DNA from 2 places in the Affinirhizobium gouqiense genome. Region 2 is predicted to be linked to the other one. Evidence: riboswitches for the same ligand, from Rfam matches in the RefSeq annotation. Region 2 holds a riboswitch; the other holds the start of a gene.
What was found. Region 2 has a riboswitch for S-adenosylmethionine ahead of QTJ18_RS24025 (O-succinylhomoserine sulfhydrylase). Riboswitches for the same ligand answer to the same signal wherever they lie in the genome.
Positions count from the first base shown of each region.

Region 1: another riboswitch for S-adenosylmethionine. It lies ahead of metA (homoserine O-acetyltransferase MetA); the one in region 2 lies ahead of QTJ18_RS24025 (O-succinylhomoserine sulfhydrylase).

Region 1 covers NZ_CP129382.1:2,567,281-2,574,025, reverse strand. Annotated here, with positions in the region: gene QTJ18_RS20640 (response regulator) at 1-114, opposite strand, end outside; gene QTJ18_RS20635 (ABC-F family ATP-binding cassette domain-containing protein) at 266-2,083, opposite strand; gene QTJ18_RS20630 (thiamine diphosphokinase) at 2,090-2,743, opposite strand; gene QTJ18_RS20625 (hypothetical protein) at 2,835-2,972, opposite strand; gene QTJ18_RS20620 (AAA family ATPase) at 3,391-4,230, shown strand; gene QTJ18_RS20615 (NUDIX hydrolase) at 4,230-4,601, shown strand; SAM riboswitch at 4,704-4,781, shown strand; gene metA (homoserine O-acetyltransferase MetA) at 4,847-5,767, shown strand; gene QTJ18_RS20605 (vWA domain-containing protein) at 5,780-6,745, shown strand, end outside.
Region 2 covers NZ_CP129382.1:3,315,847-3,322,591, forward strand. Annotated here, with positions in the region: gene QTJ18_RS24005 (aspartate aminotransferase family protein) at 1-652, shown strand, start outside; gene argF (ornithine carbamoyltransferase) at 707-1,624, shown strand; gene QTJ18_RS24015 (Hsp33 family molecular chaperone) at 1,904-2,893, shown strand; gene apaG (Co2+/Mg2+ efflux protein ApaG) at 3,006-3,398, opposite strand; gene QTJ18_RS24025 (O-succinylhomoserine sulfhydrylase) at 3,629-4,813, opposite strand; SAM riboswitch at 4,858-4,936, opposite strand; gene QTJ18_RS24030 (2'-deoxycytidine 5'-triphosphate deaminase) at 5,010-6,104, shown strand; tRNA gene QTJ18_RS24035 (tRNA-Gly) at 6,164-6,237, shown strand; gene QTJ18_RS24040 (methyl-accepting chemotaxis protein) at 6,469-6,745, opposite strand, start outside.

The sequences.
Region 1 (6,745 bases), 750 kb from region 2:
GCCTTCGATAATATCGGCGACATCCAGCGCGATCAGGAACTCGTCCTCAACGATGAGGACCCGCTGATCCCTAGCTGTCTCTTCCAGCCGACGACTCATAACATTTGCCGACATGGTCTGCCCTCTGCTCGTTAATCCCAGCGTATCTGCCAGCGTCTCCGAATGAGCGCGCTATTGTCAGTCGAACGGCGATGTCAGAATTTTGTTCCGGCTCCGGACGATTAATGAAAACAATAACTAGTTGTTAATACTGAGAATCTGGCTTTTAGCCCTCAAGTTCCTCGCGCAGCATCTCCAATTCCAGCCATTCTTCCTCCATCTTTGCCAGGCGGGTGCGCAGGCCTTCCAGCTCGCCGGCAATGCGATGGAAGGCCGCCGGGTCCTTGGTAAAGAGGGTCGGATCAGCCATTTTCGCCTCGCGCGCGGCAATCTCGGCTTCGACCTTCTCCATCTCCTTCGGCAGGGTTTCCAGCGCGAATTTCTGCTTGTAGGACAGCTTGGCCTTTGCCTTCGGCGCTTGCACGGCGGCAGTGGCGGAGCCGTCTGCCTTGGCCTTCTCCGCCTTGCGCCTCTCGTCCAGCGCTCCTTTGCGCTGCGCCATCATGTCCGTGTAGCCGCCGGCATATTCGATCCAGCGGCCGTCGGGCATGTCCGGATCGGCCGGCGCAATGGTGGAGGTCACGGTACGGTCAAGGAAATCGCGGTCATGGCTGACGAGGATGACGGTGCCATTATAGCCCGATACGATTTCCTGCAGCAGATCCAGCGTCTCGATGTCCAGGTCGTTGGTCGGCTCGTCAAGGATCAAGAGGTTGGAAGGCTTGGCCATGATCCGCGCCAGGATCAGCCGGGCGCGCTCGCCGCCGGACAGGTTCTTGATCGGCGTGCGCATCTGTTCCGGCTGGAACAGGAAATCTTTCATATAGCCCGCCACATGTCGCTGTTCGCCGTTGACCAGGAGGGTCTCGCCGCGCCCGTCGGTCAGATAATGGCTGAGGCTGTCGTCCAGATTCAGGTCCTCGCGCTTCTGGTCCAAAGTGGCGATGTCCAGATTGGTGCCGAGCTTGATCACGCCCGAATCGGGTGCGAGCTGGCCCGTCAGCATTTTCAAGAGCGTCGTCTTGCCGGCGCCGTTCGGTCCCACGAGGCCGATGCAATCGCCCCGGTGCACCCGGATCGAGAAGGGGGAAACGATCTGGCGATCGCCATAGCGCTTGGTGATCTGATCCGCCTCGATCACCAGCTTGCCGCTTTCCTTGCCTTCGGTCATGGCAGCCTGAATTGTGCCCTGCGGGCCGCGATGGCCGCGATATTGCGAGCGCAGCGATTGCAACTCGCCGAGGCGACGCATATTGCGCTTGCGCCTGGCGGTCACGCCGTAGCGCAGCCAATGCTCCTCCCGCTCGATCTGGCGCCCCAGCTTGTGCTGCTCCAGCTCCTCGGCCTCCAGCACCTCGTCGCGCCAGGCCTCGAAATGGGCAAAGCTGCGGTCCATGCGCCGCGATGTGCCGCGGTCCAACCAGACGACGGCCGTCGATACCCGTTCGAGAAATCGCCGGTCGTGCGAGATCAGAACGAGCGCGCTGCGCGTCTTTTGCAGCTCGCCTTCAAGCCATTCGATGGTCGGAAGGTCGAGATGGTTCGTCGGCTCGTCCAGCATCAGGATATCCGGCTCGGGCGCCATGACGCGGGCAAGCGCGGCGCGCCGTGCCTCGCCGCCGGAGAGCTGGTGGGGATCCTCTTCGCCCGTCAGTCCCAGGTGCTCCAGCAGGTATGTGACCCGGTAGGGATCGTCGCCTGGACCGAGACCCGCTTCGGCATAGGTCTGGACGGTGGTGAAGCCGGCAAAATCCGGCGCCTGTTCCAGGTAACGGATGGTGGCGGACGGATGACGGAAAACCTCTCCGGATTGCGCCTCCACCATGCCGGCGGCGATCTTCATCAGCGTCGATTTGCCGGAGCCGTTGCGGCCGACAAGGCAGATCCGGTCACCGGGCTCCACCTGCAGGTTGGCGCCGTCGAGCAGCGGAGTACCGCCGAAACTCAGGCGGATATCGTCAAGTTTCAGGATAGGAGGTGCCATGGGCGGTCAGGCTCCGGAATGATCATAGGGGCGTGCGAGCAGGATCGCGCGGCCGCGCTTCAGCGAGACGGAGATCGGCCCTTCCGCAATATTGGACAGAGTGCGGGACGAGCCGAATGTCAGTGAGAAATCGTTGAGCGGATAACGGGCATTGCGGATGGTCAGCCCCTCCAGGGCCGTGAAGCCCAGGACCGAAAACAGGGCGCCTTTCGGCAGCTCCAGTTCCAGCTGGCTATCCGCCACGAAAGGATAGGCCTCTTCCTCGCCGGAGGTGAGGACCGCTTCGAACCCGTCCTCCACCAGGCCGAGCGCGTTCAGATAGTGCTGCAGCGCATGGTCCGACCGCTCGCCGCCAAGCGCTCCGGCCAGAACCAGACGCGAGGCATCCTTGGCAATGGCCTCAGCCACGGCGATTTCGCCATCCGTCGCCGCCTTGGTGGCGGGATAGGTCCGCCGCTCCACGTTCGGATAGCGGGCCGAGAGTGCCGCATCGCTGCTGTCGAAATCGCCCACCCACAATTCCGGCAAGAGGTGAAGGGCGGCGGCATGGCGCATGCCGCTATCGGCGGCAATCGAGCGTGTTCCCTTCGTCAGCGCCCGCAGGCGATCGGTCAGGACAAGATTGCCGCCAAGAAGAATGGTGAAGGAAGAGCTGGTCATGACCTGCCCTTAGCGCATCTTCCGGCAAAAGGAAAAGGCCGATGCGCCGGCAGGACGGATCAGACCCTGCGGGGCCGCTTCAGGAGGCCGATCAGCGCTTTTTCGGCGCGGATGCCTCGGCGCTCTTGATCTGGGTGGTGAAGCTGCTGACAGGCGCCGTGGACGGCTTTTCCTTGTCCTTCTTAGGCTTCCTTGCTTCGCGATTGGAACGGACTTGACCTTTGGCCATGGGATTTAATCCTTGCTTGTCCGGTGGGCAGCCGGTGCGGCGGCCTTTGCCGGTAGTGATGAGGCATGAAAGTGGAAACGAAGGCCGTCGATTGCCGAGACGCGCAGCGGCAATCGAGAGCGCAGAAGCTTGTGGGGTCAGCCGAGAAGCGCCGGACCGCATTTGCTCCTGCCTTGATCGTTCGAATTCCGTCGGAACGTGGCCAACGCCGGTCGTCAGTCCAGGTGTCGGAGCGCGCTTCGAAGCATCCGGGGATGCCGCATTCAGCCTGACACACGGACAGGCGAACGCAAAGCGCAAAACGCCGTCCCGCCAGGATTTGCACGTGCGTGCCGGGAGAAGGTGTCTCGTCTTGCGCAACAGGGGAGGCGGCTCTACCTTCTGGCGCATCAGAGGCGCCCGACAATCAGGATCAGACATGCAGTTTACAGGCACCGCCGATTACATTGCCGACAAGGACCTGATGGTGGCGGTCAATGCCGCGATCCGGCTGGAGCGCCCGCTGCTGGTCAAAGGCGAGCCTGGAACCGGCAAGACGGAACTGGCACGGCAGGTGGCGGCGGCGCTCGGCATCGAGATGATCGAATGGACCATCAAATCCACTACCAAGGCGCAGCAGGGGCTTTATGAATATGATGCTGTTTCCCGCCTGCGCGACAGCCAGCTCGGCGATCCGCGCGTCAACGAGGTTTCCAATTATATCCGCCGCGGCAAGCTGTGGCAGGCCTTTTCCTCCGACGCCAAGGTCGTGCTGCTGATCGACGAGATCGACAAGGCGGATATCGAATTCCCGAACGACCTGCTTCAGGAACTCGACCGCATGGAATTTCACGTCTACGAAACGGGGGAGACGGTGCGGGCGAAGGTTCGCCCTATCGTCATCATCACCTCCAACAATGAAAAGGAGCTGCCGGATGCCTTTTTGCGCCGCTGCTTCTTTCATTATATCCGCTTCCCGGATGCCGACACGCTGTCGCGCATCGTCGAGGTCCACTATCCGGGCATCAAGCAGCGTCTGGTCAGCGCCGCACTGACACAGTTCTACGAGATCCGCGAGATGCCGGGGCTGAAGAAGAAACCGTCCACCTCCGAGGCGCTGGACTGGATCCGGCTCCTGGTCTCCGATGACGTCGATCCGGAGGATCTGCGTGCCGATGTGAAGACGGCGCTGCCGAAGCTGCATGGCGCGCTTCTGAAGAACGAGCAGGACGTACACCTTTTTGAACGCATGGCCTTCATGGCCAGACGGGAGCGGTGATGGTGGACGCCGTCAAGGTGCTGATATTTGCCACCTGGCAAGACCGGCTTCTGGTGTTCGACGAGCCGGATTTTCCGGATGTGCCGCTGCAGGTTCCCGGCGGCACGGTGGAGAGTGGCGAAGATCTGGCGTTCGCGGCCGCACGGGAATTCTTCGAGGAGACCGGGCTTACGCCGGAATCCGAGCTCAAGCCGCTGTTCAGCCACGACTACGGTTTCGTGCTGGATGGGCAGAGGCTGGTCCATCGCCGCCACTTCTTCCATCTGCGCCTGTCCGGCCTGTATGAAGAGAGCTGGTTGCACGTCGAGGAAACCCCATTTGGCGGCGGCGATCCTGTCCAGTTCCGGTTGCGCTGGATCCATCTTGCCTAGGTGGACCGGCATTTCGGCGAGACGATGGCCGAAGCGCTGGCGGCGCTCGCAAGGCATGCTGTTTCCCAGGAATTGACCTGCGAGGAAGAAGAGCCTATTTAGAACAATCATCGTGGTGATTTGGCCGGCCGGCTTGCAGCCACGTTAAACAAGTCGCTAAAGGGCCGCGAGAAGAGAAAGAAACCTTCCACGGACCGGTCGCGATCTATCGCCACCGGTTTTTTTGTTTTTGTCGAGTTTGCGCCATGCCGATCAAGATTCCAGATGCACTTCCCGCCTTCCAGACTCTGGTGAACGAGGGCGTCCGGGTGATGACAGAAACAGTGGCGGTCCGGCAGGATATCCGGCCGCTGCAGATCGGCCTGCTCAATCTCATGCCGAACAAGATCAAGACCGAGGTGCAGATGGCGCGTCTGGTCGGGGCCTCGCCCCTGCAGGTGGAACTGTCGCTCGTGCGCATTGGCGGCCACAAGGCCAAGAACACGTCCGAGGAGCATCTTCTGTCCTTCTACGAGACCTGGGACGAGGTGAAGGACCGCAAGTTCGACGGCTTCATCATTACCGGAGCGCCGGTCGAAACCCTGCATTACGACGATGTGACCTATTGGGACGAGATGCGGCAGATTTTCGACTGGACGCAGACCCATGTGCATTCGACACTCAATGTCTGCTGGGGCGCGATGGCCGCCATCTATCACTTCCACAAGGTTCCCAAGCATGAGCTGAAGGAAAAGGCCTTCGGCGTCTATCGCCACCGCAATCTTTGCCCGTCATCCATCTATCTCAACGGTTTCTCGGATGATTTCCAGGTGCCGGTATCGCGCTGGACGGAGGTGCGCCGTGCCGATATCGAAAAGGTGCCGGGGCTGGAAATCCTGATGGAATCAGAAGAGATGGGCGTTTGCCTGGTGCATGAGAAGAAGTGCAACCGCCTCTATATGTTCAACCATGTCGAATACGACTCCACCTCGCTGGCGGAGGAATATTTCCGCGACGTCAATGCCGGCATTCCCATCAAGATGCCGCACAACTATTTTCCCCATAATGATGCGACGCTTCCGCCGCAGAATCGCTGGCGCAGCCATGCGCATCTTCTGTTCGGAAACTGGATCAACGAGATCTACCAGACGACGCCGTACGAGCTGGGGCAGATCGGAACGCTCTGAAGGACGCCGCCCGTGTTCATCCCGTTTTTCCTGCGATTGAAGGAGGCCAAGGTTCCCGTCACGCTGCGGGAATATCTGGACCTCCTGGCGGGAATGGAAGCGGGCCTGGCCGATTTCGACATCGAAGCCTTCTATTTCCTGGCGCGTGCCGCCCTGGTGAAGGATGAGCGGCATATCGACCGGTTCGATCAGGTCTTTGCGGCACAGTTTCGCGGGCTTTCGGCGCTTGCCGATTCAGCCGGCATGGATGTCGGGCACGTGCCGGAGGCATGGCTGCGAAAATTGGCCGAAAAACACCTGACGCCGGAAGAGAAGGCGCTGGTGGAAAGCCTCGGCGGCTTCGAGAAGCTGATGGAGACCCTGAAGAAGAGGCTGGAGGAGCAGCAGGGCCGGCATCAGGGCGGGTCGAAATGGATCGGCACGGCCGGAACCTCTCCGTTCGGCGGCTATGGCTATAATCCCGAAGGCGTGCGGATCGGCCAGGACAGCTCCCGTCACCGGAAGGCCGTGAAGGTCTGGGACAGCCGCGACTTCCGCGATTTCGACGACAGCCGGGAGATCGGCACGCGCAATATCAAGGTGGCGCTGAAGCGCCTGCGCCGCTGGGTGCGGCAGGGCGCGGCCGACGAGCTGGATCTGGACGGCACCATCCGCTCGACTGCCGAGCACGGTTATCTGAGCGTGCAGACGCGGCCGGAACGGCGCAATTCGGTGAAGCTTCTGATGTTCTTCGATGTCGGCGGCTCAATGGACGACCATGTCATGATCGTGGAGGAGCTGTTTTCGGCGGCGCGCGCCGAGTTTCGGCATCTGGAGCATTTCTACTTCCACAACTGCCTTTACGAGAGCGTGTGGCGCGACAATCGGCGACGGGCCGAACGGCTTCTGGTTGCCGATCTCCTGCGCAGCTATGGCCCCGATTACCGGGTGATCTTCGTCGGCGATGCAACCATGAGCCCCTATGAGATCACCCATTCC
Region 2 (6,745 bases):
ACCCATCCAGGGTGAAGGCGGCATTCGCGTCGTGTCCAAGGAATTCCTGCGGGAAATGCGGGCCCTCTGCGCCGAACATGGCATCCTGCTGATCTTCGACGAGGTCCAGACAGGCGTCGGCCGGACCGGCCGGTTCTTCGCCTATGAATGGTCCGGCGTCACGCCCGATATCATGGCCGTGGCCAAGGGCATTGGCGGCGGCTTTCCCTTCGGCGCCTGCCTGGCGACAGCCGAGGCTGCATCCGGCATGAAGCCCGGCGTCCACGGCACCACTTATGGCGGCAATCCGCTGGCCATGGCCGTGGGCAATGCCGTGCTGGACATTGTCCTGGCAGAGGGTTTCCTGCAAAACGTCAATGACGTGGCGCTGGTCTTCCGCCAGGGTCTTGCGGCGCTGAAGGACCGCTTCCCCGATGTCATCGAGGATATCCGCGGCGAAGGCCTGATGCTCGGCATCAAGGCGCGCGTGCCGGCTGCCGATCTTGCGGCCGCCATGCGTGACGAGCACATTCTGGGCGTGCCGGCGGGCGACAATGTCATACGTCTGCTGCCGCCGCTGGTGGTAACTGCCGACGAGGCGCGCGAGGGGCTTTCGCGTATCGAGCGTGCCGCGGCCAAGCTCCAAAGCGAACAGTTGAAGAAAACGGCCTGACCGCCGCCTCTAGGAGAAGCGGGCCGCCGGACGGCGCCCCGGATGGAAAAGATCATGGCATCACCCAAGCATTTTCTCGACCTCTCGACCGTTTCGTCAGAGGACCTGCGCACCATTCTCAACGATGCGCAAACCCGCAAACGCGCATTGAAGGCCGGAACGGCGGACAAGCCGCTGGCCGGCAAGATGCTGGCGATGATCTTCGAGAAGCCCTCCACCCGCACGCGCGTATCCTTCGATGTGGGCATGCGCCAGCTGGGCGGCGAGACGCTTTTCCTGTCCGGCACGGAAATGCAGCTGGGACGCGCGGAGACGATCGGTGATACCGCCAAGGTGCTGTCGCGCTACGTCGATGCGATCATGATCCGCACTACCGATCACCGCCGTCTGCTCGAACTGGCCGAACATGCCACCGTGCCTGTCATCAACGGTCTGACGGACGAGACCCATCCCTGCCAGATCATGGCCGACCTCCTGACCTTCGAGGAGCATCGCGGCCCTGTCACCGGCAAGACCTTCGCCTGGACGGGTGATGGCAATAATGTGCTGCATTCCTTCATCGAAGGTGCGGCCCGCTTCGGGTACCGCATGAACATGGCCGTGCCGCTTGGGTCCGAGCCGCTCGACAAATATCTCAACTGGGCGCGCAACAATGGCGGCGACATCATGCTCTGCCATGATGCCGAACGCGCCGTCAGCGATGTCGACATGGTGGTGACCGATACCTGGGTCTCGATGAACCAGGAGCACAAGGCGCGCGGCCACAACATCTTCCAGCCTTTCCAGGTCAATACCGAACTGATGAAGAGGGCGAAAGCGGACGCGCTGTTCATGCATTGCCTGCCCGCCCACCGCGGCGAGGAGGTGACCGACGAAGTGATCGACGGCGCGCAATCCGTGGTCTTCGATGAGGCGGAAAACCGCCTGCATGCGCAGAAGTCTGTGCTGGCCTGGTGCTTCGGCGTCGTCTGAACGCGTGAGGTGGGACCCGGCAAGGCTTCGGGAAGCGACGGATGGGGGTCGATCTGAGGGCTGATCTGGGGCTTGACCTAAGGGCTGACCTGGGACCGGGCCGGCGTCTTGATTTGGCCCGCGCGCGTCACCATCTGTCGGTCTTTCAATCCTTGGCATCCGGCCCGTATGGGTTTGGAGGCTTTAACCAGACAGCGTCGGCTTTGTTTGCGCGGCTTAGCGGTTCCGCTTGGTTTTTGCGTGTGCGAAAAGGGTTTATACGGCGCGAAGGAGCACATCATGGCAGAGGCCATTGTTGACATCAGCGATCTCACCCTGGCGGGTGATGACCATGTCGTTCCCTTTCAGATCGAAGGGCTGGATGTGCGCGGCCGTGCCGTGCAACTGGGTCCGCTTCTGAACTCCATCCTCGGCCGGCACAGCTATCCGGCGCCGGTTGCGCGGCTTCTGGCCGAAGCCATCGTGCTGACGGCACTGATTGGCACCTCGCTGAAATTCGAGGGCCGGTTCACCGTCCAGACGAAGGGCGATGGACCGGTGGATCTGCTGGTGGCGGATTTCAGCAGCCCGGAAAGCATGCGCGCCTATGCCCGTTTCGACGAGGAGGCGCTTGCCAATGCCGTTGCGCTCGGCAAGACGGAGCCGCCGGAGCTTCTCGGTCAGGGCGTTCTGGCCTTCACCATTGATCAGGGCCATGGCATGCAGCCTTATCAGGGCATCGTGCCGCTGGACGGCTCGTCGCTGGAGGAGATCGCCGGCGTCTATTTCCGCCAGTCGGAGCAGATCCCGACAAAGGTGCGGCTGGGCGTTGCCGAACTCTTCGATCGTGACGAAGAGGGACGGCCGCGTCACAACTGGCGCGCCGGTGGCGTTCTCGCACAGTTCCTGCCGCAGGCACCTGAACGCATGCGTCAGCCGGACCTGCATGGCGGGGACGGCGATGAAGGCGAGCATCATCACTCCGAGGATGACAGCTGGTCGGAAGCGCGCATGCTGATCGAAACCGTCGATACGGACGAGTTGACGGATCCGCAGGTGGCGATCGAGCGACTGTTGTATCGGCTGTTCCACGAGCGCGGCGTGCGGATCTACGAGCCGCAGAGCGTGGCGGACCGCTGCAGCTGTTCGCGCGAGAAGATCAAGGGTGTGCTGGAAGGTTTCTCCGCCGAAGATATCGAAGCCAGCCAGGAAGAGGGAGCGATCGCCGTGACATGCGAATTCTGCTCCACCACCTATCGCTATGATGTGACGGAGTTTCAGACCGCCTGAACCGCCGATACGCATTCGCCGGTCGCAACAGATCGTTCATGATCCTGCCCGATAGCGCAGGTCATGAACGATTCCTGCGGCCGGGAGAGCCTGATCGGGCAACATCCAGCCGTCAGTTGAGAACCCGTGCCAGTCCGGGTGAATCGAGCGAAAAGGCCGGAATGGTCACGATGAAGGTCTCGCCCTCATCATTTTCCATCTGATAATGGCCGAACATCATGCCGGAGGGCGTGTCCAGCGGGCAGCCGGACGAATATTCATAGGTGTCGCCGGGGTTCAGCCTGGGCTGTTCGCCGACCACGCCCGGGCCTTCCACCTCGTCCACAATGCCGTTCTGATCGGTGATGTGCCAATAGCGATGCACGAGCCGTACGGTCATCGAGGAATGATTGGAAATGACGATGCGATAGCCCCAGACATAGCGGCTCTCTTCCGGATCCGACTGGTCCGCAAGATAGTAAGGTTCGACGACGACCTCGATATCTCTGGTTAGCGCACGATACATGCCGATACCTTCATCTAATCCATAAGGCATATCATATACCTTGGCCGCAAGGTCAAGAAATGCAACGCCTGCCTGGCGCCGGAGAGGGCAGGGCGGTGGCGGATTGAGCGAAAGCATTCGGTGCCGGCGCAAGGCCGGCTGTCTCCAGCCGGGAATGACGAGATGTCTGCTCCCCGGCTCTTCCCTTCAAGCCTGGCCATTGCGCGGGCTGGACGACAGGCCGTCCGGTCTCAGGCGGAAATGCGCGACAGCGCGGCTTCCAGATCTTCGATCAGGTCATCGGCATCCTCGATACCGCAGGACAGCCGAAGCGTTCCGGCGGAAATGCCCAGTTCGGCACGTGCCTCATCCGTCAGGTTCTTGTGCGTCGTTGTGGCCGGATGGGTGATCAGGCTCTTGGCATCGCCGAGATTGTTGGAGATCTTGATCACCTCCAGTGCATCCTGAAGCGCAAAGGCGGCATCCTTCCCGCCCTTCAATTCGAAGCAGACGAGGGTTGAGCCGCCGCTCATCTGCCTAGCAATGATATCCGCCTGCGGATGGTCCTTGCGGCCCGGATAGATCACGCGAGCGACCTTGGAACTGTCTGCCAGCACGTCGGCGACCTTCGCAGCGCTTTCCGTCTGCTGACGCACGCGCAGGGGCAGGGTCTCCAGACCCTTCAGCAGCGTCCAGGCATTGAACGGCGACATGGCCGGACCGGTATGGCGGAAATAGTCGTGCAGGTTCTCGTCGATCCATGCCTTGTCGGACAGGATCACCCCGCCGAGGCAGCGGCCCTGGCCGTCGATATGCTTGGTGGCGGAATAGACGACCACATGGGCGCCGAGCTCAAGCGGCTTCTGGAAGAGCGGCGTCGCAAACACATTGTCCACCACAAGCTTCGCACCGATCTGGTTGGCGAGCTTGGCAACGCCCTCGATATCCACCACTTCCAGCGTCGGATTTGTGGGGCTTTCAAGGAAGAACACCTTGGTGTTCGGGCGGATGGCCGCCTCCCAATTGGCAAGATCGCGACCGTCCACCAATGTGCATTCCACGCCGTAGCGGGGCGCCAGCGTTTCCACCACATAGCGGCAGGAGCCGAAAAGCGCCCGGGCGGCCACGATGTGATCGCCGGCCTTCACCTGGCAGAGAATTGCGGCCGATACGGCGGCCATCCCGGATGCGGTGGCGCGGGCATCTTCGGCGCCTTCAAGCGCAATCATGCGCTTTTCGAACATGTCATTGGTGGGGCTGCCGTAACGGGCATAGATGAAGCCATCCGTCTCGCCTTTGAAGCGAGCCTCTGCTGCCTCAGAATTCTCGTAGACGAAACCCTGGGTCAGGTAGATGGCTTCGGACGTCTCGCCATATTGCGAGCGCAGCGTTCCACCATGGACGAGTTGTGTTGCCGGGCGCCAAGTCTTGCTCATTGCGTGTTTCCACCTCGAAACAAAAAAACCGGTCGCAAAGCGGACCGGTTTCGCACCCGGTCCTTTTAGCCACTTGTTTAACGTGGCTGCAAGCCGACCGGCCAAATCACCACGGGATAATCCTGCCATACGCCCCCGCGGCGCTTGCGTCAATTCCCCGCTTTTGCTTTTGTCGCGCGGTCAAAGGAACGGGTCAATGAAACGCAACGCGGGCATTCTGGCAGATCGCGCCATCGGCGCATTATTCGACGAAGGCAGGCTGAAGAGCGAAATGCCGCTGGACAAGGACCAGGTCCAGCCGGCAAGCCTGGATCTGCGCCTGGGTTCCAAAGCCCTGCGGGTGCGGGCGAGCTTCATGCCGGGGCCGAACCATACGGTGGTCGACAAGCTCGAGCGGCTGACGCTGCACGAGATCGACCTGGAGCAGGGGGCGGTTCTGGAGACCGGCTGCGTCTATATCGTGCCGCTGATGGAGAGCCTCGATCTGCCGGCCGATCTCTCGGCCTCCACCAATCCCAAGAGCTCGACCGGACGACTGGATATTTTCACCCGCGTGATGGTGGATCGCGCTCAGGAATTCGACAAGATACCCGCAGGTTACCAGGGTCAGCTTTACCTGGAGATCTCGCCGCGCACCTTTCCGGTCATCGTCCGCCGCGGCTCGCGCCTGTCGCAGATCCGCTTCCGCACCGGTCACGCTCTGCTTTCCGAGTCAGAGGTTCTCGCGCTGCATAAAGATGAGATGCTGGTGGCCAGCGACACGCCGAATGTGTCGGGAGCGGGCATTGCCTTGTCCATCGATCTCCAGGGAACAGGTCCGGACGGGCTCGTGGGCTATCGCGGCAAGCATCATACATCCGTCATCGACGTCGATCGCAAGGCGGCGCTGGACGTGCTGGATTTCTGGGAACCGCTCTACAGCCGCGGCCGCGACGAATTGATCCTCGATCCGGATGAGTTCTATATCCTGGTATCGCGCGAAGCGGTGCATGTTCCGCCGCTGTATGCCGCGGAAATGACGCCCTATGATCCCCTGGTGGGAGAGTTCCGGGTGCATTATGCCGGTTTCTTCGATCCCGGTTTCGGTCATGCCTCCGTCGGCGGTACCGGAAGCCGCGCTGTGCTGGAGGTGCGCAGCCACGAAGTGCCCTTCATCCTGGAGCACGGCCAGATCGTCGGCCGCCTGGTGTTCGAGCACATGCTCGAGCGTCCCCAGGCGCTTTACGGCTCCGGATTAGGATCGAATTACCAGGCGCAGGGCCTGAAGCTCTCCAAGCATTTCCGAGGCTGATCGCATCTGTTTTTTCCCTTGAAGGGGCCAAGGCCAGGTGCTAGTTCTCAGCCTCGCAGGCGGGTGTAGCTCAATGGTAGAGCAGTAGCTTCCCAAGCTAACGACGAGGGTTCGATTCCCTTCACCCGCTCCAGCGGCATTCTTGTCCCGCCGAATGGCGGCTTTCTTTCCGATCCCACGCAGCTCATGAAATGGCCCGACAGGCGGATGTCGCCGGCCGGGCCTGCTATCGCGGTTCGTCCGTAGCGTGACGGGATCGTTCGCATAGCTGCGTCACGCGTTCAGCCTTGCCCTCACTTGGCATCGCCTGTCGCCGCCGCAAGCCGCGCGGTGTCGCGCGACCTGCTTTCGCCGTGGAAGCGGCTCAGAACTCCGCCCATTCCTGGCGTTCGGCAGCCGCTCCGCCCATGGCTCTTGCCACCGCGCTCGTCATGCGATGCACGGCCGGCGCCGAGGATTGCCGGTCGCGGCCATCGACGGCGCGCAAGACGGACTGCTGGCGGATCTTGAACTGCGCGACCAGCCGGCCAAGGCTGTCCGCCTCGGCAGACAGCTTGTGCGTCGCGGCGGCCGTCTCCTCCACCATGGCGGCGTTCTGCTGCGTCACCTGGTCCATCTGGTTGACGGCGGTGTTGACCTCG